2 regions of the Caulobacter sp. P1_D6 genome follow, and region 2 is predicted to be linked to the other one. Evidence: riboswitches for the same ligand, from Rfam matches in the RefSeq annotation. Region 2 holds a riboswitch; the other holds the start of a gene.

Region 1 (11,928 bases), on a different contig from region 2:
GGTGATCCTGACCGTGATCGGCGTCGGCTTCGCCAAGAACGGCATCAAGTTCTTCAAGCTGTTCGCCCCGTCGGGCGTGCCGTGGCCCCTGTATTTCCTGCTGGTCCCGATCGAGATCATCTCGTTCCTGATCCGCCCGATCACCCTGGCCCTGCGTCTGTTCGGCAACATGCTGGGCGGCCACGTGGTGCTGAAGATCTTCGCGACCTTCGTGGCCATCCTGCTGGCCATGGCCCCGGCCTACTGGCTGGTGGGCCTGCTGTCGCTGACCTCCGTCGTCGCCCTGACGGCCCTAGAGTTCATGGTGGCCTTCCTTCAGGCCTTCGTGTTCGCGGTGCTCACCTGCGTCTATCTGAACGACGTCGTGCACCTCGACAGCCACTGATCAACCTTTAGTCTCTCAACCAACACACCGTTTCCAAGGAGTCTCAATCATGGACGCTTCCGCCGCTAAGTTCATCGGCGCCGGTCTGGCTATGCTCGGCATGGTCGGCGCGGGCATCGGCCTCGGCATCATGTTCGGCAACTACTTCCAAGGCGCCCTGCGCAACCCGACGGCCGCCGCTCAAGAGCGTCCGATGCTGTTCCTGGGCATGGCTCTGACCGAAGCCCTGGGCATCTTCGCCCTGGTCATCGCCTTCCTGATCCTGTTCTCCTAAAAATCCCTAGCTGAGAGGCGCCTTCGCCCATGGCGACGGAACATCACGGCACGGTCGAGTCGACTGAAGCTCCCAAGCACGAAAGCAGCGGCCTTCCGCAGCTGCAGTTCGAGCATTGGGGCGGTCAGATCGTCTGGCTGCTGCTCATCTTCGCCGTCCTCTTCGCGGTGCTGTCCAAGGTGCTTCTGCCCCGGGTCAGCGGCGCGATCGAGACGCGCGGGGCCAAGATCGCCGGCGACATCGCCGACGCCCGTCGTCTGAAGGACGAAGCCGAGGTCCAGGCCCGCGCGGCCGCGGCCGAGGTGGCCGAGGCTCGCGCCAAGGCCCAGAAGACCGCGGCGGACGCCAAGGCCAAGGCTTCGGCCGAAGCCGCCGAGCGTCAGGCGAAGGAAGAGGCCGTGCTGGCTGAAAAGCTGGCGGCCGCCGAAGCCCGCATCCAGGCCGCCCGCGACGAGGCCATGGGCCACGTCCGCGCGGTGGCCTCGGAGACGGCCGGCGCCATCGTCGAGAAGCTGACGGGCAAGGCGGCTTCGGCCGCCGAGCTCAAGGCCTCGCTGGCGTAAGGAGAGACGACGATGGAACACGAAACCCTCTTCGATCTCGCCAATCCCGAGCTGTGGGTGCTGGTCGCCCTGGCCCTGTTCATCGGCCTGCTGGTCGTGCTCAAGGTCCTGCCGGGCGCGCTGTTCGCGGGGCTCGACGCCCACGCGGCCAAGATCAAGGCCGAACTCGACGAGGCTCACCAGCTGCGGGAAGAGGCTCAGGCCCTGCTCGCCGAGGTGAAGGCTCAACGGGACGAAGCCGAGCGTCAGGCCGCCGGCATGCTCGAAGCCGCCAAGGCCGACGCCGCGCTGATCGCGTCGGAAGCCAAGGCCCGGCTGGAAGAGCAGATCACGCGCCGCGCCGAAATGGCCGAGCGCAAGATCGCCCAGGCCGAGGCCCAGGCCGCCGCCGACGTCAAGTCGGCCGCTGTCGACCTCGCCGCTCAGGCCGCCGAGCAGATCCTGGTCGCCCGTCTCGCCTCGGGCGGTTCGGACGGCCTCGTCGACACGGCGATCGGCCAGATCGGTTCGAAGCTGCAATAGCGGTTTCGGGTACGGTTCACGACATCAAGGGCGCGCTCCTCGCGGGGCGCGCCCTTTTTGTTTGGGCCAGCCTTCCAGGCCCTCCCCCTGTGGGGGAGGCGATCGCGTAGCGATCGGTGGGGGGAGCTTTAGGATCGAAGATCGAGGGTCTGGCCACCTGCCGATCACTCCCCCCTCCGTCGGCTTCGCCGACACCTCCCCCACAGGGGGAGGACCAGGGGAGCGCAGATTCTAAACCGGCTGCTTCTTCAGCCAGCGCCGCCGCAGATACTTCCGCCCGCGCTTGAGCACCCGCCAGGACGCCCGGCGCAGGAACAGCTTCTCGGAGCGCAGCAGTTGCTGCCAGGCCACCAGCATGATCTCGGGCTCGCGGCGCATCAGGCGGCGGATCGGGAAGATCAGCTTGGGGTGCCGTCGCTGCCAGCGCAGGAACCGCCGCTTGGCCTGGAATGAGTTGCGCAGCACGATCATCAGCCCGATGACCAGCAGCGGCAGGCCCACATGCCCCGGCAGCGGCGTCAGGACGACCCCGGCCAGCAGCACCAGCACGCCAAAGGCCAACGCCGCCCAGCGGGCGACGCGACCCGCGGTTTCGCGCAGGACCAGGGCTAGACGGCGACGGCGGCGGTAGAGCCTCGAAGGCAGTCTGGCGAGCGTATCAGCCGCCGAACTCACGGCCGCTGCTTGGCCGACTGACGCGCGGTCTGGCGCGCGGAGGCCTGGCGCCGAAGGGACTTGCGCCAGCGCTTGGCCACGCGCCAGCGGCGCGGCATGACCAGGCGCTCCATGCGCAGGACCTGCTGCCAGGCGACCGGAAACACTTCCGGCTCGCGGCGCAACAGGCGGCGCAACGGGAACAGCAGCTTGGGGTGGGCGTGCTGGAAGCGGACGAACTGCTTGCGGGCCCGGAACGAGTTGCGCAGCACCAGCATCAGGCCGACCACCGTCAGCGGCACGCCCAGCGGGCCCGGCAGGGGCGCGATCAGGAAGCCCGCCACGATCAGGATCAGGCCCAGCGTCACCAGAACGACGCGCGCAATCCGCCCGAGAAGCTCGCGGGCGAGTTCATCGGCGGCGGAGAAGCGCACGGGCGGCATGGCGAGGGCAAGGTTCATGGGCAGGAAGAAACGGGTTCCGTGGTCCGTTCGATCCCGGCGACGACCGGCCTCCTCGGCTCACTGAACCCGATATGAGAACGGGGCGCCCTTCCGTAAAGGCGCCCCGTTCCGATTCGTCAGACTGTGGCGCCTATTCCGCCGCCAGTGGCGCGGCGGCCACAGGTTTCCACCTCAGACGTGGTTTACGCGCCGCCAAGGTCTCGTCCAGGCGCTTGAGCGGCGCATGGTAGGGGGCGCCCTTGAAGCGGTCGACGTCGCCGCCCCCATCCTTGATTTGGAGCGCCGCCCCGGCCAGGGCCCGCAGGGCGGTGATGAAGCGGTCCAGCTCCTGCTTGCTCTCGGTCTCGGTCGGCTCGATCAGCATCGCGCCGTGCACCACCAGCGGGAAGTACATGGTCATCGGATGGAAGCCCTCGTCGATCATCGCTTTGGCGAAGTCGAGCGTGGTCACCCCGGTGCCTTCCAGCCAGGCGTCGTCGAACAGGGCCTCGTGCATGCACGGGCCGTTCGGGAAGGCCGGGCTCATCAGGTCCGACAGGCGGGCCTTGATGTAGTTGGCGTTGAGGACGGCGTCCTCGGCCACCTGGCGCAGGCCGTCGGCCCCGTGGCTGAGCATGTAGGCGTAGGCGCGCACGAACATGCCCATCTGGCCGTGGAAGGCGCTCATCCGGCCGAAGGCCTGGGCGGCGGGGCCCTTGGCCTCCTCGACCAGTTGGAAGCCGTGCTCGCCGCTGACCACCCACGGGGTGGGGGCGAACGGAGCCAGGGCCGCCGACAGCACCACCGGACCCGCGCCCGGACCGCCGCCGCCGTGCGGGGTGGAGAAGGTCTTGTGCAGGTTGATGTGCATGGCGTCGACGCCCAGGTCGCCCGGGCGGACCCGGCCGACGATGGCGTTGAAGTTGGCGCCGTCGCAGTAGAAGTACGCGCCCGCCGCGTGGGTCAGGCGGGCGATCTCGACGACGTCGCGCTCGAACAGGCCGCAGGTGTTCGGGTTGGTGACCATGATGGCCGCCACGTGGTCGCCCAGCTTGGCCTCCAGGTCGGCCAGGTCGACCCGGCCGTCGTCGGTCTGGGCGATTTCAACGACCGTGTAGCCGCAGAAGGCCGCCGTGGCGGGGTTGGTGCCGTGGGCGCTGGTCGGGGCCAGCACGGTCTTGCGGTGGCCCTGCCCATTCGCTTCGTGGGCAGCACGAATGGCCAGCAGGCCGCACAGCTCGCCGTGGGCGCCGGCCTTGGGGCTCAGCGCCACCGCCGGCATGCCGGTCAGGGTCTTCAGCCAATGGGCCAGGCGGTCCATCAGCTCGATCGCGCCCTGCACCGTCGACTGCGGCTGCAGCGGGTGGATGTCGGAGAAGCCCGGCAGGCGCGCCATCTTCTCGTTCAGGCGCGGGTTGTGCTTCATCGTGCACGAGCCCAGCGGATACAGCGCCAGGTCGATGGCGTGGTTCTTCTGGCTGAGACGCACGTAGTGGCGCACCGCCTCGGGCTCGGACAGGCCCGGCAGGCCGATGGGCTCGGCGCGGACCAGGTCGCCCAGATCATCGGCGGCCGGAGCGTCCGGCAGATCGACGCCGGTCTTGTCCCAGGCGTTCAGTTCGAAGATCAGCGCCTCGTCCTGCAGCAGGCCGCGGGCTCCGGTCAGGGTGGGGTGGACGTAGTCGTTGGCGTCGCCAGAGGCGGTTTCAGGACGGGTCGGGCGTCCGACGGAATTCATGCTCATTGTGCCAGCACCTTGGTCAGGGCCTTGGAGAAGAAGGTGATGTCGCTGTCGGGCGTGGTCTCGGTGACGGCGACCAGCAGGACGTCGTCCAGGCCGGCGGTCGGGTCGAGGCGCGAATAGGGGACGCCGGCGATGATGCCATTGGCGGCCAGGGTCTCGACCAGCTCGGCCGCGTTGCCCGGCACCTTGATCGCGAACTCGTTGAAGAAGCGCGGGGTCAGCACCTGCACGCCCGGCACGGCCGCCAGGGCGTCGCGCAGGGCCACGGCCTTCTGGTGGTTGACCAGGGCCAGCCGGCGCAGGCCCTTCTCGCCCAGCAGGCTCATGTGGATGCTGAAGGCCAGGGCGCACAGGCCGCTGTTGGTGCAGATGTTCGACGTGGCCTTGTCGCGGCGGATGTGCTGCTCGCGGGTCGACAGGGTCAGGACGAAGCCGCGACGGCCCTCGGCGTCGACGGTCTCGCCGCAGAGCCGGCCCGGGGCCTGGCGGACGTATTTTTCCTTGCAGGCGAACAGGCCGACATAAGGGCCGCCGAAGTTCAGGCCGTTGCCGATCGACTGGCCCTCGGCCACGACGATGTCGGCGCCCATCTCGCCGGGCGACTTCAGCAGGCCGAACGAGACGGCCTCGGTGGCGACCACGATCAGCAGGGCGCCGGCGGCCTGGGCGGCGGCGGCGATCTTGCTGACGTCGGTGGCCGTACCGAACACGTTGGGGGTCTGGACGACGACGCAGGCGGTGTCGGCGTCGATGGCGGCGATCACCGCGTCCTCGGCGTCGACGGCGGGGGCAAGGCGATCGGTGGCGACGCCGGCCGCGTGGGCCAGGGTCTCGACCGTGCCGACATATTGCGGGTGCACGCCGCCCGACAGGACGGCCTTGTTCCGGCGGGTGATCCGGGCGGCCATCATCACCGCCTCGGCGGCGGCGGTGGAGCCGTCATAGAGCGAGGCGTTGGCCACTTCCATGCCGGTCAGGGCCGCGACCTGGGTCTGGAACTCGAACAGCACCTGCAGCGTGCCCTGGGCGATCTCGGGCTGGTAGGGCGTGTAGCTGGTCAGGAATTCCGACCGCTGGATGATGTGGTCCACCGTGGCCGGCACGTGGTGGCGATAGGCCCCCGCCCCGACGAAGAACGGGCCTTCCGAGGCCGAGCGGTTGCGGCGCGACAGGGCCAGCATCTCGCGCTCGACTTCCAGCTCGCCGGCGTGGAACGGCAGGTCCACCGGATCCTTGCGGCGGGCGACGGCCGGAACGTCGACGAACAGCTCGTCGATCGACTCCGCGCCGATGACGCCGAGCATGTCGGCGCGATCTTCGGGGGTAAGGGGGAGGTATCGCATCTAGATCGACTTTCCGAAAAGGGCGTCCGTCAGGCGTTTGAAGATGGGTTGGGCGGGCTTGGCGTCACGGGCGGCGCGGGCCTTGGCGAGGGCTTCGGCGACGGCGGCCTCGTAGGCTTCCGTCTCCTGTTGGGTCTCGATGTCGCCGGCCAGCCAGTCGCGGAAGTCGGCGCGCTCGGCGGTTCCGTGGGCCTGAAGCCTCATCGACCAGGCCGGCGGCGGCTGACCGGTCGCTGGCGTCCCGCAGACCGCGCCGTTGCTCATGACCACGAACGAGGCGGTGGCTTCCGCCAGATCGAAGACCAGGTCCAGGACCGCGTCGTCGAACCGCTCCAGGGCGATCACGGCGATGTCGTCGTCCGGATCGACATTGACTATCAGGACCGTCTCGCCGGCGAGGCCGACCTCGCCGTCCGCGCCGAACGTCGCGCCGGCCGCGGCCAGGGCCTTCTCCACCGCCGCCCCATAGGCCGCCGGAGCGGGCGTCAGGGTCGAGTTGTGGAGAAGGACCTGGACCATGGCTTACAGCGTGCCGAGGAACGCTTCGTAGGCCGCGCGGTCCATCAGGGCGTCCAGCTCGCCGGGATTGCTGAGCTTGATCTTGGCGAACCAGCCGCCGGCTTCCGGCACGGCGTTGACGGTCTCGGGGGCGTCCGACAGCTGGCCGTTGGCCTCGACCACTTCGCCCGACACCGGGGCGTAGACGTCGGAGGCGGCCTTGACGCTCTCGACCACCGCCAGGGCTTCGCCCTGTTTCACGGTCTTGCCGACTTCCGGGACTTCGACGAACACGACGTCGCCCAGCTGCTCGGCGGCGTAGCCGGTGATGCCGACGGTCGCGACGTCGCCGGCGACTTCGACCCACTCGTGGTCCTTGGTAAACTTCATGGTCTGGCCCTCTTTTAGATTTTGCGCACGTAGCGGGTCGGGACGAACGGCGAGGTCACGACCTCGGCCGCCTGCGGCTTGCCGCGGACGATGACCTTCAGCTTCGAACCGACCACCGCCAGGGCGGGGGGGACGAAGCCGATGGCGATGGCGCCGCCGAAGCTGGGACCGAAGCCGCCGCTGGTGACCACGCCGACCACGGCGCCGGTCTCGTCGGCGATCTCCGCGCCCTCCCGGGCCGGGGCGCCTTCCAGCACCTTCAGATTGACGCGGACACGCTTGAGATCGCCGGCCAGTTCCTTGGCGATGCGATCGGCGCCCAGATAGTCGCCGGCCTCGCGGCGGCTCTTGCCGACGGCGAACGGCATGCCGGCCTCGATCGGCGAGACGGTCTCGTCCATGTCGTGGCCGTAGAGCGGCAGGCCGGCCTCCAGGCGCAGGCTGTCGCGGGCGCCCAGGCCGATGGCCTTCACGCGCTCGTCTTCCAACAGGGTGTTCCAGATGCGCTCGGCCTCGGCGGCCGGCACCGAGATCTCGTAGCCGTCCTCGCCGGTATAGCCCGAGCGCGAGATGATGGCGTCGGTCCCGAAGGCGGTCAGGGCCTTGGTGTCCATGAACACCATGCCGGCGGCTTCCGGCACGTGGGCGGCCAGGACGGCTGCGGCCTCGGGGCCCTGCAGGGCCAGCAGGGCGCGGTCTTCCAGGCGCTGGACGGTCGCCTCGCCCTTCAGGGTTTCGGCGATGATCTTGTAGTCGTTGTCCTTGCAGGCGCCGTTGACGACGATGAACAGGCCGTCGTCGTCCGGACGCGCGGTCATCAGGTCGTCGATCACGCCGCCCTCGGCGTTCAGCAGCACCGCGTAGCGCTGCTTGCCGGGCTTGAGGCCCTGGTAGTCGGCCGAGACCAGCTTCTCGAAGCTCTTGGCGGGATTGTCGCCGCGCAGCCGCGCCTGGCCCATGTGCGAGACGTCGAACAGGCCCGCGTGCTCGCGGGTCCACAGGTGCTCCTTCAGCACCCCGTCCTTGTACTGCACCGGCATGTGGTAACCCGCGAACGGCACCATGCGAGCGCCGGCCGCGACGTGCGCGTCGTACAGCGGGGTCTTCTTGAGGTCTTCAGTGGACACGCTTTGCTCGGACACGGGGGGCTCCAATCGGGGTCGGCGACGCCGCCCGGCTTTCGCCAGGTGGTCTCGCCCCCGCTGTCCCTTTGACCTGAGAGATTTCGGCCAAGCTAGCTTGGCCTTGCTCCTTCGGCGGGCAGCGCTTTCACACTGCCTCTTTCCAGCGTTCCTAAACCCGCGCGGTCCTTTTGCCTGAGCGTTTCCGGGGCGGTTGCGCCTTCGGCCTCGGGACCAGAATCCCGATGTCTCCCGCGAGGGTAGAGGCGTGTTTGGGCGAGGGGGCGGGCGGAGTCAACGGGGAAGGCGACGGTCCGAGGGCGTTTAGGCCGTCAGCAGACGGGGCAGCTTGAACGTGACGGTCTCGCGCGCCTCGATCAGCTCCTCGACGGTCACGTCGTAGCGGGCGGCCATGGCGTCGATCACGCCCTGGACCAGGTCCTCCGGAGCCGAGGCGCCGGCGGTGACGCCGACGCGCGACACGCCCTCGAACCACGACCAGTCGATGCCGCGCGCGTCGTCGATCAGCCGGGCGTCCCGGGCGCCGGCCCGCTTGCCGACCTCCATCAGCCGCACCGAGTTGGACGAGTTCTTCGAGCCGACCACCAGGATCAGTTCCGACGCGTCGGCCAGCAGCTTCACCGCCTCCTGGCGGTTGGTGGTGGCGTAGCAGATGTCTTCCTTGTGCGGGGCGGCGATGCCCGGGAAGCGCGCTTTCAGCAGGTCGACCATCTCGGCGGTGTCGTCGACTGACAGGGTGGTCTGGGTGAGGAAGGCGACGTTGGCCGGGTTCTGAGGGATCCAGGCGCGGGCGTCGTCGATGTCCTCGATCAGGGTGACCGTGCCCTCGGGCAGCTGGCCCATGGTGCCGACGACCTCGGGGTGGCCGGCGTGGCCGATCAGCACGATCTCGCGGCCGGCGTCGAAGTGCTTCTGGGCCTCGACGTGGACCTTGGAGACCAGCGGGCAGGTGGCGTCCAGATAGACCATCTCGCGGGCCTTGGCCGCGGCCGGGACGGTCTTTGGCACGCCATGGGCCGAGAACACCACGGGACGATCGTCCGGCGCCTCATCCAGTTCCTCGATGAACACCGCGCCCAGGGCCTTGAGGCGGTCGACCACGTGGCGGTTGTGGACGATCTCGTGGCGGACATAGACCGGCGCGCCGAACTTCTCGATCGTCCGTTCGACGATCTGGATCGCCCGATCGACACCGGCGCAGAAGCCGCGCGGACTGGCCAGGACCACGCGGAGTTCGCGGCGGCCGGGGCTGGAGATGGGCGAATGGGCGTTCATGGCCCCGAACCTAAGGGTTCCGGGCGGCCCGCGCCAGCGGGCCAATCGAGTCTGGTCCAAAAGTCCGCCGCATCCTGTTGAAACCTGCTGTACATTGCGACGTCACGCATATGCCTTTATCAGGCTCCATGACGCTGGCGGGGAATCCCGCTCAAGCTTTCCAATCTCGAACCGGACGTTTCATGCGCCGCAATCTTTCTGTCGCCCTCAGCGCCCTGATGGCCCTCTCGATCGCCGCCACGGCGACGACCGTCCACGCCCAGCAGGGCGGGCGTCCCGGCGGCCAAGGCCAGGACGACGGCGACCAGGCCGCCAAGAAGAAGAAGCGCGACGACGAGTGGAACCAGCCCAAGGCTCCCCTGGCTCAACTGCGCAACGCCGGCCCGTGCCCCTATGTGAAGGTGCTGTACGACGCCAGCCGCTATGTCGAGTTCAAGGACGGCAAGGAGGCGGCCGCCCAGACCGCCTACACCGGCGAGATCCAGGGCCTGACCTCGGGCTGCGCCTACAAGAGCAACGACCCGATCAGGATGCAGGTCCAGTTGCTGTTCGCGCTGGGCCGCGGCCCGCAGGCGACCGGCGCCCAGAAGACCTATCGCTATTGGGTCGCGGTCACCGAGCGCAACAAGGACGTCCTGGCCAAGGAATATTTCGACCTGCCGGTCACCTTCCCGCAGGGCCAGGATCGCGTCTATGCGAACCAGACGCTGCAGACCATCACCATCCCGCGCGCCGACGAGAAGGTCAGCGGCGGCAATTTCGAGGTCCTGATCGGCTTCGACGTGACCCCGGAAATGGCCGCCTTCAATCGTGACGGCAAGCGCTTCCGCGTCAACGCCGGCCAGACCCAGCAGGCCCAGACGGCCCAACCCGGAAACACGCCCAAGCCATGAGTGATTTGAAGCGGTCCCTGAGCGAGGCGGCCGCGGCCGCCTTCCAGGCCGCCGGACTGTCCCCCGACTTCGGTCGCGTCACCGCGTCCGACCGGCCCGACCTGGCCGACTTCCAATGCAACGGGGCCCTGGCGGCCGCCAAGAGCGCCAAGCGCAATCCGCGCGAGATCGCCGTGCAGGTCGTCGACATCCTGAAGACCGACCCGCGCCTGGCCTCCGTCGAGATCGCCGGCGTCGGCTTCATCAACATGCGCGTCTCCAGCGACGCCCTGTCGACCCGCGCCAACGAGATCGCCGCCGATCCGCGCGCCGGAGCCGAGCCCCTGGCCGCCCCGCGCCGGGTGCTGGTCGACTATGCCGGCCCCAACGTCGCCAAGCCGATGCACGTGGGCCACCTGCGCGCCTCGATCATCGGCGAGTCGGTTAAGCGTCTGTACCGCTTCCGCGGCGACGACGTGGTGGGCGACGCCCACTTCGGCGACTGGGGCTTCCAGATGGGCCTGCTGATCAGCGCCATCATGGAAGAGGACGCCTTCATCCGCGCCCTGCTCGAGCGCCTGGTCGAGGCCCCTCGCGGCTTCTCCGCCGCCGACGAGGCCAAGGTCATGGCCGAGTTCGCGCAGCGCGTGACGCTGGAAGACCTGGACCGCCTCTACCCGGCCGCCTCGCAGCGCCAGAAGGACGATCCGGAGTTCAAGGAAAAGGCCCGCAAGGCCACCGCCGAGCTGCAGAACGGCCGCTTCGGCTACCGCCTGCTGTGGCGTCACTTCGTCAACATCAGCCGCGTGGCCCTTGAGCGCGAGTTCCATGCCCTGGGCGTCGACTTCGACCTCTGGAAGGGCGAGAGCGACGTACAGGACCTGATCGCCCCGATGGTCCGTCAGCTGGAGGTCAAGGGCCTGCTGGTCGACGACCAGGGCGCCCGGATCGTCCGCGTGGCCCGGCCCGGCGAGACCAAGAAGAAGAAGCTGCCCGACGGTTCGGTGGTCGAGGTCGAGAGCCCCGACCCGCTGCTGGTGGTGTCGTCGGAAGGCTCGGCCATGTACGGCACGACCGACCTGGCCACGATCCTGGACCGCCGCAAGACGTTCGACCCGCACCTGATCCTCTACTGCGTGGACCAGCGCCAGGCCGACCACTTCGAGCAGGTGTTCCGCGCCTCGTACCTGGCCGGCTACGCCGAGCCGGGCGGGCTGGAGCACATCGGCTTCGGCACCATGAACGGCAGCGACGGCAAGCCGTTCAAGACCCGCGCCGGCGGGGTGCTCAAGCTGCACGACCTGATCGAGATGGCCCGCGAGAAGGCCCGCGAGCGCCTGCGCGAAGCCGGCCTGGGCGCGGAACTCTCGGAAGAGGCCTTCGAGGACACCGCCCACAAGGTGGGGATCGCGGCCCTGAAGTTCGCCGACCTGCAGAACTTCCGCGGCACCTCCTACGTCTTCGATCTCGACCGCTTCACCAGCTTCGAGGGCAAGACCGGGCCGTACCTGCTGTACCAGTCGGTGCGCATCAAGAGCATCCTGCGCAAGGCGGCCGAGCAGAAGGTCGTCTCGGGCCCGATCGTCGTCGGCGAGCCGGCCGAGCGCGACCTGACCCTGCTGCTGGACGCGTTCGAAGGCGCATTGAGCGAGGCCTACGACAAGAAGGCCCCCAACTTCATCGCCGAGCACGCCTACAAGCTGGCCCAGACCTTCTCGAAGTTCTACGCCGCCTGCCCGATCCTCGGCGCCGACGAGCCGGCCATCCGGGCCTCGCGTCTGGCCCTGGCCGAGACGACGCTGCGACAGCTGGAGCTGGCTCTG
Region 2 (11,928 bases):
AAGGTCGGCGTGCGCTTCACCTACTAGGCGCCGCATCCAGACGAAGAGACGGGGCCGGTTCCGAAGGGAGCCGGCCCTTTCTTTTGGGCGTTTCGGCGCCCCGCGACATGCCGCCACACAGAACCTTGCTCGACGAGCACGGTTTGTTATCCACAGGCGTCGCAAGCTCCACCACATCAAAGGGGAGCACATCCATGCAGAAGCAGCGGATCGCCGAAGTCGAACACGTCGAAGACCACATCGTCGCCTTTCCCGCGTCCCGCTCGCGGCCTGAACTGAGACTCGCCAACGAAAACGACGTGTCGGTCGTCGGTCCGGCCCGCCGCCTGCAGAGCGACCTGGCCCACGCCTTCGCGGCCGACGCCGGCTGGTCGGTCAAGCGCACGGTCATCGTCGGCTGCGTGTTCCACGCCGTGATCCTGGGCTCCCTGGCCCTGGCGGCCGGCAACCTGGTCCCGCACATCGCCCGCTAAGGCAGCGGAACGCCCTGTCGTCGAACGACGTTACGCAGGCGCGCAACCTTTACCGTTTCAACACGCGCGCATGCAATCTGGGGACATGGGCAGGGGGATAGACATCTTGAACGGCATGCCGGCGGGTCGCCGCGCGGTGCGCAGTCTGCTGATCCTGGGGGCGATCGTCACGACGATCGCCATCCTGGGCGGCTGCGCCCTGCTGGCCTTCGCCGCCGTGGCCGTCGACCGGCTGCAGGCGCGCGAAGAGCACGTCGTCGTCGAGCAGACGCTGGAACGATCCCTGGACCGGCTCGACAGCGACGTGGCTGCCGCGGCGGTCTGGGACCAGGCCTTCGAGACCATCCGTCCAGGCGTCGACCTGGCGTGGATGGACGGCGAGATGGGCTCCTACTACGCCAACAACCGCGGCGACGATCTGTCCGTCGTGCTGGATTCCGGCAACCGCCCTTTCTACGCCTGGGTCGACCAGGCCCGCGCGACGCCGCAAAGCCAGGCGAAGATGGTCGCCGCCGCCGCGCCCCTGATCGCCGAGGTCCGCCGCCAGGAAATCGCGGCGGCCAGGCTTCCCAAACCGACCGATCCGAACATCGCCACGGTCGCCGAAACCGCTCACGGCGTTGTCCGGGTGGACGGGCGGATCTATCTGGTCGCCCTTTCGACGATCACGCCGGAAAAGGCCGCGAGGCCGCGCGGCGAGAGTCCGGCGATGATCGTGATCTGCGCGCAGTTGGCTGACCGCCACCTGCTGCCCGCCCTGGCCAGCGAGATGCGCATTCGCGGGCCTCGCCTGCTGGCGGATCGGCCCGCCGACGGCGTGGCCGTCGCCCTGCGCGGCGCGGATGGCAATATTCTGAGCTGGCTGGCCTGGTCGCCCAAGCAGCCGGGCCTGGACGCCGTTCGCCAGGCCGCGCCGCTGGTCCTGCCGGGCGTCCTGCTGCTGCTTGTCGCCGGCCTGGCCCTGGCGCTGCGCATCCGCCAGGTGCTGCGCGAACTGGACGCCTCCGAGGCCGGCCAGAAGGCGGCCCTGGTCGAGGTGGTCGATGCCCGCGATCGCGCCCAGAGCGCCAACCTCGCCAAGTCGCAGTTCCTGGCCAATATGAGCCACGAGATCCGCACGCCCCTGAACGGCGTGCTGGGCATGGCCCAGGTGATGGAGCAGAGCGGCCTGGGCTCGCCGCATCGCGAGCACCTGAAGATCATCCGCGACAGCGGCGAGACCCTGCTGGCCATCCTCAACGACGTGCTGGACCTGTCGAAGATCGAGTCCGGCCGTTTCGAGCTCGACGACCACGTGTTCGACCTGGCCCAGACCGTGGCCGCCGCCTGCCGGCCCTTCGCCCTGCTGGCCCACCAGAAGGACGTCCAGTTCGTCACCGAGATCGCGCCCGACGCCCATGGGGCGTGGTGCGGCGACAGCGTGCGCCTGCGCCAGGTGCTGTCGAACCTGGCGTCCAACGCCGTGAAGTTCACCCCCGACGGCCGGATCCGGCTGAGCGTGGAGGCGACGCCCGAGGGACTGACCTTCACCCTGACCGACACCGGCATCGGCATCGCCCCCGAACACATCGCCAGCCTGTTCGAGAAGTTCGTCCAGGCCGACAGCTCGACCACCCGCAGGTTCGGCGGCACGGGCCTGGGCCTGGCGATCTCGCGCGAGCTTGTCGAGCGGATGGGCGGGACCCTGCGGATGGACAGCGCCCCGGGCAAGGGCTCGACCTTCGTCTTCCGCCTGCCGTTCGCGCGGGCCGACGCCGCCGACTACCTGGACCCCGCGCCCGGCGAGGGCGACATCCGGTCCCTGCGCATCCTGGCGGCCGAGGACAACGCCACCAACCAGTTCATCCTGCGCGCCCTGCTCGAGCCGGCCGGCGTCGACCTGCACACCGTGGCCAACGGCCGCGAGGCGGTGGACGCCTTCCACGCCGACGACTTCGACCTGATCCTGATGGACGTGCAGATGCCGGTGATGAACGGCATCGAGGCCACCCGGGCGATCCGCGAGCGCGAGACCGAACACCGCCTCTCGCCGACCCCGATCCTGGCCCTGTCGGCCAATGTCATGAGCCACCAGGTGGCCGAATACGCCCTGGCTGGCATGGACGGCGTGGTCGCCAAGCCTGTCGACGCCGGCAAGCTGATCGAGGCGATCGCCGCGGCGATGGAACGCGGGACCGCCCAGGCGGTCTAGACCGCCTGCCCCTCCAGGGCTCGGGCCAGCGCCGCGTGCAGTCCGACGACCTCGAACGGCTTCTCGACGCAATCGGTCATGCCCGCCGCCACGCACGCCTCACGCTCGGCCGGCGAAACGCCGCCGGTGACCGCGATCACCGGCGTGACCGTGTTCGGTCCCTGGGCGCGCAGACGGCGCGTGGCGTCCAGCCCGTCCAGACCCGGCATGTTGACGTCCATCAGGATCACGTCGAACCGCCGCGCGCTGGCGATCGTCAGGGCCGCCTCGCCATCGGCGGCGGTTTCGACCCGCAGCCCGAGCGCGCGCAGGATCTGGTCGAGAACCCGGCGATTGACCTCGTGGTCGTCGACCACCAGGGCCGTCGGGGCGCCGGCGAACACCTGCGGTACGCTCGCCCGGGGCGTGGGCTCGGTCGGCGCGACGCCTTCCGGGGCCGGCAGGCTCAGAACGAAGCGCGCGCCGCCGCCGGCCGGAGCCTGGGCGACCAGGTCGCCGCCCATCAGCTGGGCCAGGTCACGACTGATCGACAGGCCCAGCCCCGTGCCGCCAAAGGTCCGCGCGGTGTCGGCGCCCAGCTGGTCATAGGCGGTGAACAAGCGCGACAGCTGCTCGGCGGTAAGACCCGGCCCCGTGTCGCTGACCGCCACGCTCAGCAGCCAGGCTTCGCCCTGGCGACGGGCCTCGACGGCGATCTCGACCCGGCCCTCGGCGGTGAACTTGATGGCGTTGGACAGCAGGTTGTTGAGGATCTGGCGGATGCGGACGGGATCGCCGCGCAGCCAGGCCGGCAGATCACGGCCGCCCGTCATCTTCAGCGACAGGCCCTTGGCCTTGGCGCCCGCCCGCCAGAACCGCACGGTGTCGCTGACCAGGGCCTTGGGATCGAAATCCAGGACCTCGACGCTCATGCGGCCGGCCTCGATCTTGGAATGGTCGAGCAGGTCGTTGAGCAGGCTTCGCATCATGGCTCCGGCGTCGGCGATCAGGGCGCCCTTGTCCTGGGTCCGGGCGTCGGCGCTGTCTCGCGCCAGATCAGCGGCCCCGCTGAGGATCGCGCCCAGCGGCGTGCGCAGTTCGTGGCTGACCATGGCGATAAAGGCCGACTTGGCCGCCGTCTGGGCCTCGGCGATCCTACGCGCGGCGCGTTCGGCCGCGAAGGTGCGGTGCGACCAGGCGAACACCAGGCCCAGCACCAGGGTGAACAGCCCCACGCCGACGACATAGTACGGCGCCATCCGGTCCTGCGCCGTGTCGCTGACGAACGGCAGGACGAACATGTAGGCCATGTGCGGCGTCACCGCCGCCACGAAGGCCGCCACGCAGCCCTCGGCGCCCATCAGGGCGGTCAGCACCGAACCGGTGGCCAGCACCACGGCGGCGGCGGACGCAATGGGCGTTCCGATCGCCCACATCGGTACGACCACCCAACCGAATACGACGGCCAGGAGGACATCGGCGGCGATGGCGTACGCCACGGCGCGACCGGGCGCGGGCCGTTTCAGGAAGTCCCTGAGCGCGGCGTATTCGACGAGCTGGGCCACCAAGCTGGCGACGCCCCAGGGGATCAGGAAGGCGAAGGTGGACCGCCACCCCAGCATCGCGCAGAGCACGACGATGATGAAAACGCGCAGCGGAATCTGGCGCTGATGGGAAACCGCCGCGGGCCTATAGGCTTCGGCCAAGCTGTCCCATGTCACACGCACACCAAAGTCCCCCGACCGAGCTGACGCCGGACGCTGGAGGACCGCGATCCTCCCGCGCCCTTAGTCCGGCTTGGGCGCGCGGCGCACTTCCACCACACGAACACGGGTCCCGTCCAGCACTAGAGCCAGTTCGCCGCGCTTGATCTTCAGGGCGTCCGAACCGAACGCCTCCAGCCGCCAGCCTTGCAGGGCGGGCGTGTTGGCCTCGTCGTCGGCGGCGATCTTTTCCAGGTCCGAGACGGTGGCGATCAGCTTGGAGGCCACGCCGGCCTCCTCGGCGCGGGCCTTGAGCAGCACCTTCAGCAGTTCGACGACCGCGCCGGCCGAGGCGGGCGGCGGCGGGCCGGACTTTTCGAGCACCGGGGCGTAGCCCTCGGGATCGGCCAGGGCGGCCTTGATCGCGGCCAGCAGGTCGGGACCGAACTTGGAGCCGCCAAAGCCCTTGGGCACGCTGCGCAGGGTGTTGAGCCCGTCCAGCGAGGTCGGGGCCTGGGTGGCCAGCTCGTCGATGGCCTCATCCTTCAGGATGCGGCCGCGCGGCTGGTCGCGGGTCTGGGCGGTGCGCTCGCGCCAGGCGGCCACGGCCTTGAACACCGCCAGGTACTTGGCGGCGGTCTTGCGCGGACGCAGGCGGCGCCAGGCCTTCTCCGGATCGACGTCGTAGGCGGCCGGATCGTTGAGCGCCTTCATCTCCTCTTCCACCCAGGCCAGGCGTCCGGCCTTTTCGAGGCGGTCGCGCAGGATGGGGAACAGGGTCGCCAGGTGGGTGACGTCGGCGACGGCGTAGGTCAGTTGGGCGTCGCTCAGCGGGCGACGGGCCCAGTCGGTGAAGCGGCTGGACTTGTCCAGTTCGATCTTCAGCATCTGGCGGACCAGGGCGTCGTAGGCGATCTGCTCGCCGAACCCGGCGGCCATGCCGGCCACCTGGGTGTCGAACAAGGGCGTCGGCATGGCGTTGAGATTGTTGAAAATCTCGACGTCCTGGCGAGCGGCGTGGAACACCTTCAGGATCGAGGGATCGCGCAGGACCTCGAGCAGCGGCTCAAGGTCGATGCCATCGGCCAGCGGGTCGATACAGGCTTCGGTGTCCGGCGAGGCCACCTGGATCAAGCACAGCTTGGGCCAGTAGGTGGTTTCGCGCATGAACTCGGTGTCCACGGCGATGAAGGGCTGTCCCTTCAACTCATTACAGAACGCCGCCAGCTCAGCGGTAGTGGTGATCGTCGTCATCGGCTGCTAATAGCCTCGCGCACCCCCGAGTCTGCAAGCACAAGCTTGAGGTGTGCGGCAAGTTTCCTTTCAAAAACGGCCCGTTGGGCCGTCTTCGAGCCAGAGCGAACGCATGAGCGACCCCCAGAACGGCCTTACCTACGCCCAGGCCGGCGTCGATATCGATGCGGGCAACGCCCTGGTCGAGGCGATCAAGCCCCTGGCCAAGGCCACCCGGCGCCCCGGCGCGGACGGCGGTCTGGGGGGCTTCGGCGCCCTGTTCGACCTGAAGGCGGCCGGTTACGACGACCCGCTGCTGGTCTCCACCACCGACGGCGTCGGCACCAAGCTGCGCATCGCCATCGACGCCAAGATGCACGCCACGGTCGGCATCGACCTGGTGGCCATGTGCGTCAACGACCTGCTGGCCCAAGGCGCCGAGCCGCTGCTGTTCCTCGACTACTTCGCCACCGGCAAGCTGGACCTCGAGGTCGCCAAGAGCGTGGTCGCCGGCATCGCCGACGGCTGCAAGCTGGCCGGCGCGGCCCTGGTGGGCGGCGAGACGGCCGAAATGCCGGGCATGTACAGCGACGGCGAATACGACCTGGCCGGCTTCTCGGTCGGCGCGGTCGAGCGCGACGGCGTGCTGCCCAAGCTGGACAAGCAACGGGCCGGCGACGTGATCATCGGCATCGGCTCGTCGGGCCCGCACTCCAACGGCTATTCGCTGGTGCGCCGCGTGGTCGAGCGCTCGGGCCTGGCCTGGGACGCCCCCTGCCCGTTCGAGGAGGGCAAGACCCTGGCCGAGGCCCTGATGGCCCCGACCCGCATCTATGTGAAGTCGATCCTGCCCCTGCTGCAGTCGGGCCGGGTCAAGGGCGGCGCCCACATCACCGGCGGCGGCCTGATCGAGAACCCGCCGCGCTGCATCGCGCAGGGCCTGGTCCCCGAGTTCGACTGGAACGCCTGGCCCCTGCCCCCGGTCTTCGACTGGCTGCAGCGCGAAGGCGGCATCACCGACCACGAGCTGCGCCGCACGTTCAACTGCGGCGTCGGCTTCATCCTGGTGGTCGCGGCATCGGACGCCGAGCCGGTGCTGGCCGCCCTGCTGAACGCCGACGAGGACGCCTTCATCTGCGGGCAGTTGGTCGCGGCCTAGGCCCCGCGTCCTTCGAGGCTCGGCTTCGCCTCACACCTCAGGATGAGGAACCTGGGTTGCTTCTGAATTCCTCATCCTGAGGCGCCCGCGCAGCGGGCCTCGAAGGACGCAGAGCGCATGAAGAGTTGATCATGACCCAACGCACCAAGGTCGCCGTCCTGATCTCCGGCCGGGGCTCCAACATGGAGGCCCTGGTCCGGGCCGCCCAGGATCCCGCCTGCCCGTTCGAGATCGCCCTGGTGCTGTCGAACAAGCCCGAGGCCGGCGGCCTGGTCACCGCCGCGGCCGCCGGGATCGAGGCCCTGGCCGTCGACCAGAAGCCCTTCGGCAAGGACCGCGAGGCCCATGAACGGGCCATCGACGCCGCCCTGCGCGAGCGCGGGATCCAGGTCGTGGCCCTGGCCGGATACATGCGCATCCTGACGCCGTTCCTGGTCGAGGCCTGGGAAGGTCGGATGCTGAACATCCATCCGTCCCTGCTGCCCGCCTATCCGGGACTGGACACCCACGGCCGAGCCCTGAGCGCCGGCGAGGTCGAGGCCGGCTGCACCGTCCACCTGGTCACCGCCGGCGTCGACGAAGGCCCGGTCCTGGGCCAGGCCCGCGTGCCGATCCTGCCCGGCGACACCGAGCACATGCTGAGCGACCGCGTGCTGGAGCAGGAGCACAAGCTGTATCCGGCGACGTTGGCGGAGTTCGTGCGCGGGCTCTAGGCGGCGCCAGCCCGCCGCTCGGCCCAAGCGCTGCTCGCCGCCAGGACCGCCAGCAGGCCCGCCGGCGCCCATAGGGCCGAGGTCCCCATCCTGAGATAGGCCGCCGCGCCCAGCGCGCCGCCGAGGCTGAGGCCCGCCCACAGCAGGGCATAGGGCCCCCAGGCCCAACGATCGCCGCCGCTCAACGCCGCGGCGATGCGCTGCCCGGCCTTGACCAGGGCCCCGGTCATGTAGGTCAGGCCAACCCCCACGTCGCCGTTGCGCTGGAACACCGCGTTCTCCGCGCCCATGGCCAGGACCATGGCCGCCGCCCCGGCCACGTCGAAACCCGTCGCGAAGAGACCGGCGCTCGCGGTCAGCAGCGCCGCCTCCAGGGCCAGGATGGCTGACCGCCTGTCCTCGCCGACCCGTCGGGCGACCAGCGCGCCCAGGACGACGCCGACGACGAACAGGCCGATCAGCGCCAGGGCGGTCCGCGCCGTCGTCCAATGCCCCATCGCCAGACCGACCCCCAGCCGGGTGGAGTTGCCGCTCATGAACGAGACGAAGAAGCCGCCGAGCTGGAGAAAGCCGATGGCGTCGACATAGCCGGCGATCGCCGACAATCCGGCGGCCAGCACCACCTCGCGTCGGCGATAGTCCTTCATGGGCGCCCCTCGATGGCCTTCGTCCGATCGTCGCCGATCCCCACGCGGCCTGTCATGGAAAATCAGCGACCAACCTTCTCGTGGGGTCTCGGCGAACCGAAACGCCCTCGACTTGCACCAGGGCGAACTTCGGTGCGTTGCGACGCCGGGAAAAGCGGCTGTGGCTGCGTCCCTGGGCGGCGCCTCGCGACAAGCCGTCAAATCGACGCCGCCCTAAATTGACGCACGGTCTGTTGCGGATCTGACTGACGGTGCTCTCGCGGGAGAGATCGGGCCCCGGCCCGGCGCTGAAGGCGAAACCGCCCCGGAAACGCTCAAGCAGAAGGACCGCGACGGCCTCGAAACGCTGGAAAGCAGGGCGCGTCTGCGTGCGCCCTCGCCGAAGGAGCAAGGCGCCCTCGTCGATCGGACGGGGCGCTGAATCTCTCAGGCGCCAAGGACAGCGGGGGTGCGGAAGGCGAGCCACGTCGGTTCGCCACGACCCTCGCGTGGACCTTCATGACCTGATCCTCAAATCGGATATCGCCATTTCGAACGTATAGACGTTTTGCGTGATAGTTTCCGTGACTATCGCGCCACAACTATTTGCGCCTACAATCTAGTAGATGATCGATGGTCATAATTTATACATGAATGTGCCAATTTTGACCGCGCATTTATATTCACAACTCGGGCAGCCTTTCTAAGTTTACTGCGATAGGCAGACCATCGAGCTTGGCCTCAGTCAAAAGATTGGGGATAATCATGACGAACACGCGTCTTTCACCGGCCTCGCGCCATTTCCGGGCCTTGCTGCTGGCCGCCTCGGTGCTCGGAGGCGCGACGCCCGCCCTGGCCCAGGAGGCAGACAAGAGCTCGACCGTCGACGAACTGGTGGTCACCGGGGCCCGGGTGTCGGAGGCCAGCGTCGCCATCGGCACCGACCACGCCACCGCCACGGTCTCGATCACCCGCGAGGCCCTGTTGTCGGCCCCGGCCGGCGTGACCGGCCTGAAGATGCTGGAGAGCCTTCCCGGCTTCAACGTCCAGGCCAACGACGCCCTGGGCATGTACGAGTTCGGCAATTCGGTCTCGGTGCGAGCCTTCAACTTCCAGCAGATCGGCTTCCTGCTGGACAACATCCCGATGGGCCGCAGCGACCAGTTCGGCGGCAGCCCGATCTACCGCTATGTCGACAACGAGAACCTGCTGCGCGTGACCGCCTCGTCGGGGGCCGGCGACGTCTCGCTGCCCAGCTATGCGTCGCTGGGCCCCATCGTCGATTACTTCACCCAGAAGCCGTCCGACGAATTCGGCGGCGCGGCCAGCGGCACCCTGGGCAGCGACGCCCTCAAGCGGGGCTTCCTGCGCCTGGAGACCGGCAAGATCGGTCCGGTTTCGGCCTATGTCAGCGGTTCATGGATCAAGGGCGACCTGTGGCGCGGCCCGGGCACGATCGACCGCAAGCACTATGAGGGAAAGCTGCGCTACGAGCTGCCGACCGGCGGCGACATCACCTTCCAGACCGTCCACAACGACTATTTCGACTATGACAGCCCCTCGATCACCAAGCTGCAGTACGGCGGCCGGGCCGGCGACGTGTTCGGGCGATCGGGCCGCGACTTCGCCTATATCGGCTATGTGCCGCCGTCGGGCGCGCCGGGCACCGCGGCGTCGTCCTCGAACCTGCCGCGCACCCTGATCAACGGCGTGGAGGGCCCGACCTATTCCAACGCCAACTACGCCCAGTACTACAAGTTCGCGGTCAACAAGCGGAAGGACCACCTCTACGGCCTGACGATCGACACCCCGATCACCGAGACGCTGAGCGTGGTCGCCACCGGCTATTACGAGGACAAGGGCGGCTATGGCGTCTCGCCCGAGGCCTACGCCACCTCGCTGACCAGCTACAACAACGAGCGCCTGATCGTGCCGGGCCTGACCGCGCCCAAGGGCATCCAGTACGGGCTGTCAGGCGTGGACGGCACGCGCAAGGGCGTGACCGGCAAACTGGCCTGGGAAGTGGGCTTCAACACGCTGGAAGTCGGCCTGTGGCTCGAGGACGACGACTATCACCGCACCCAGGCGCGCTACAACGTGCAGAACGGCAATCCGGACGGCGCGCCGCTGCTGAACGAGCCGGTGCACCTGCAGCGCAACTACACCTCGACCCGCCAGACCACCCAGTACTTCGTCAAGGACACCCTGAGCCTGATCGACGACCGGCTGAAGATCGAGCTGGGCTTCAAGGGCACCGATATCGACTACGAGATCAGCGGCTACCGCAATCCGGCCGACTACATCAACAAGCGCCAGCCGACCTTGAAGGACAACTGGAAGGACGGCTTCCTGCCGCAGGTCGGCCTGGTCTACAACGTCAACGGCCGCGACCAGGTGTTCTCGTCCTATTCGGAGAACATGGCCCTGCCCCGCGGCGCCGACGACGTGTTCTCGGCCGCCAGCCCGCTGGTGGCCGGCCCCGATCCCGAAACCGCCAAGAACCTGGAACTGGGCTATCGCGCCAACCGCGCGACGTTCAACGCCTCGTTCGTGGTCTACAGCACCAAGTTCGAGAACCGCCTGCAGTCCTTCGCGGCCGAGGTGCCCGGCAGCGGCGGCCAGACCGAGACCTTCTTCCAGAACGTCGGCGCGGTGAAGGCCTACGGGGCCGAGTTCAGCGGCCAGTGGAAGCCGGACCTGCTGGGCGGCAAGGTCTATTTCAACACCAACCTGTCGTACAACAAGTCCAAGTTCCAGGACGACATCCCCAACTACTTCGCCACCGTTCAGCCGGCGACAGGAACGCGCACCCTGTATCTGGACGGCAAGATCGTGCCCGACTTCCCCACCTGGGTGATGCAGGCCGGGGTGACGGTCGAGCCCTTCGACGGCTTCGTGTTCAACTTCTCGGGCCGCCGGATCACCGACCGCTACACCAACTTCGACAATTCCGAGGAGGTGGGCGAGTACACGATCTTCAACGCCTACCTGGATCTCGGCGACGGCTTCGGAGCCGGCCCGTTCAAGCAGATCAAGACCCGGGTCAATGTCGATAACATCTTCGACAAGGACTACCTGGGCACGATCGGCACCACGGTGAACACCGCGGCCACCTTCCGGCCCGGCTCGCACCGGACGATCCAGTTCACCCTCTCCGCCGACTTCTAGGTCCACGATCCGGCCGGTCTCTCGCGAGGCCGGCCGGACAGTTTTCGAGTGCCCGCATGACCCGTCTTCCGCTGTTGGCCGCCGTCTCGGCCCTGGCCCTCCTCGCCTCTTCCTCGCTTTCCTCGCCGGCTTGGGCCGCCGAGACCGCCGCCTCGGTCCGCAAGATCCACGAGGGCCTGCTGACCCTCGACACCCACCTGGACACCCCGGCCAATTTCGGCCGGCCGGGCTGGGACATCCTGGACCGCCACGACGCGGCCAAGGACGGTTCGCAGATCGACTATCCGCGCATGGTCGAGGGCGGGCTGGATGGCGGCTTCTTCGCCATCTACACGCCCCAGGGCCCGCGCACGCCCGAGGCCACCCGCGCCGCCCGCGACGGGGCCCTGATCCGCGGCGTCGAGATCCGCGAGATGGTCGCCAAGCACGGCGACAAGTTCGGCCTGGCGCTGAAGGCCGACGACGCCGCGAAAATCGCCGCCCAGGGCAAGCGCGTGGTCTTCATGAGCGTCGAGAACAGCTATCCGATGGACGGCGACGTCACCCTGCTGTCCAGCTTCTACGGCCTGGGTGTCCGCATCTCGGGCCTGGCGCACTTCAAGAACAACGACATGGCCGACAGCGCCACCGACAAGCCCGAGTGGAACGGCCTGTCGCCGCTGGGCAAACAGTTCGTGGCCGAA

What was found. A riboswitch is a leader RNA that binds a small molecule or an ion and turns the genes downstream of it on or off. The one in region 2 is predicted to bind glycine.
Region 1: linked by a shared signal. The riboswitch ahead of gcvT (glycine cleavage system aminomethyltransferase GcvT) and the one ahead of AC1DYP_RS15085 (TonB-dependent receptor) in region 2 are both predicted to bind glycine.

What each region holds. Positions count from the first base shown of each region.
Region 1 is NZ_JBFUAW010000012.1:49,210-61,137, reverse strand. It holds gene AC1DYP_RS09045 (F0F1 ATP synthase subunit A) at 1-385, shown strand, start outside; gene AC1DYP_RS09040 (F0F1 ATP synthase subunit C) at 435-659, shown strand; gene AC1DYP_RS09035 (F0F1 ATP synthase subunit B family protein) at 689-1,222, shown strand; gene AC1DYP_RS09030 (F0F1 ATP synthase subunit B) at 1,235-1,744, shown strand; gene AC1DYP_RS09025 (hypothetical protein) at 1,976-2,419, opposite strand; gene AC1DYP_RS09020 (hypothetical protein) at 2,416-2,859, opposite strand; gene gcvPB (aminomethyl-transferring glycine dehydrogenase subunit GcvPB) at 2,993-4,585, opposite strand; gene gcvPA (aminomethyl-transferring glycine dehydrogenase subunit GcvPA) at 4,582-5,928, opposite strand; gene AC1DYP_RS09005 (hypothetical protein) at 5,929-6,447, opposite strand; gene gcvH (glycine cleavage system protein GcvH) at 6,451-6,816, opposite strand; gene gcvT (glycine cleavage system aminomethyltransferase GcvT) at 6,831-7,958, opposite strand; glycine riboswitch at 8,111-8,202, opposite strand; gene ispH (4-hydroxy-3-methylbut-2-enyl diphosphate reductase) at 8,262-9,233, opposite strand; gene AC1DYP_RS08985 (Tat pathway signal sequence domain protein) at 9,416-10,126, shown strand; gene AC1DYP_RS08980 (arginine--tRNA ligase) at 10,123-11,928, shown strand, end outside.
Region 2 is NZ_JBFUAW010000024.1:131,767-143,694, reverse strand. It holds gene AC1DYP_RS15130 (TonB-dependent receptor domain-containing protein) at 1-27, shown strand, start outside; gene AC1DYP_RS15125 (hypothetical protein) at 195-473, shown strand; gene AC1DYP_RS15120 (ATP-binding protein) at 589-2,664, shown strand; gene AC1DYP_RS15115 (response regulator) at 2,661-4,349, opposite strand; gene rnd (ribonuclease D) at 4,431-5,600, opposite strand; gene purM (phosphoribosylformylglycinamidine cyclo-ligase) at 5,713-6,738, shown strand; partial or broken gene AC1DYP_RS15100 (hypothetical protein) at 6,714-6,867, shown strand; gene purN (phosphoribosylglycinamide formyltransferase) at 6,870-7,451, shown strand; gene AC1DYP_RS15090 (YoaK family protein) at 7,448-8,098, opposite strand; glycine riboswitch at 8,349-8,438, shown strand; gene AC1DYP_RS15085 (TonB-dependent receptor) at 8,831-11,245, shown strand; gene AC1DYP_RS15080 (dipeptidase) at 11,302-11,928, shown strand, end outside.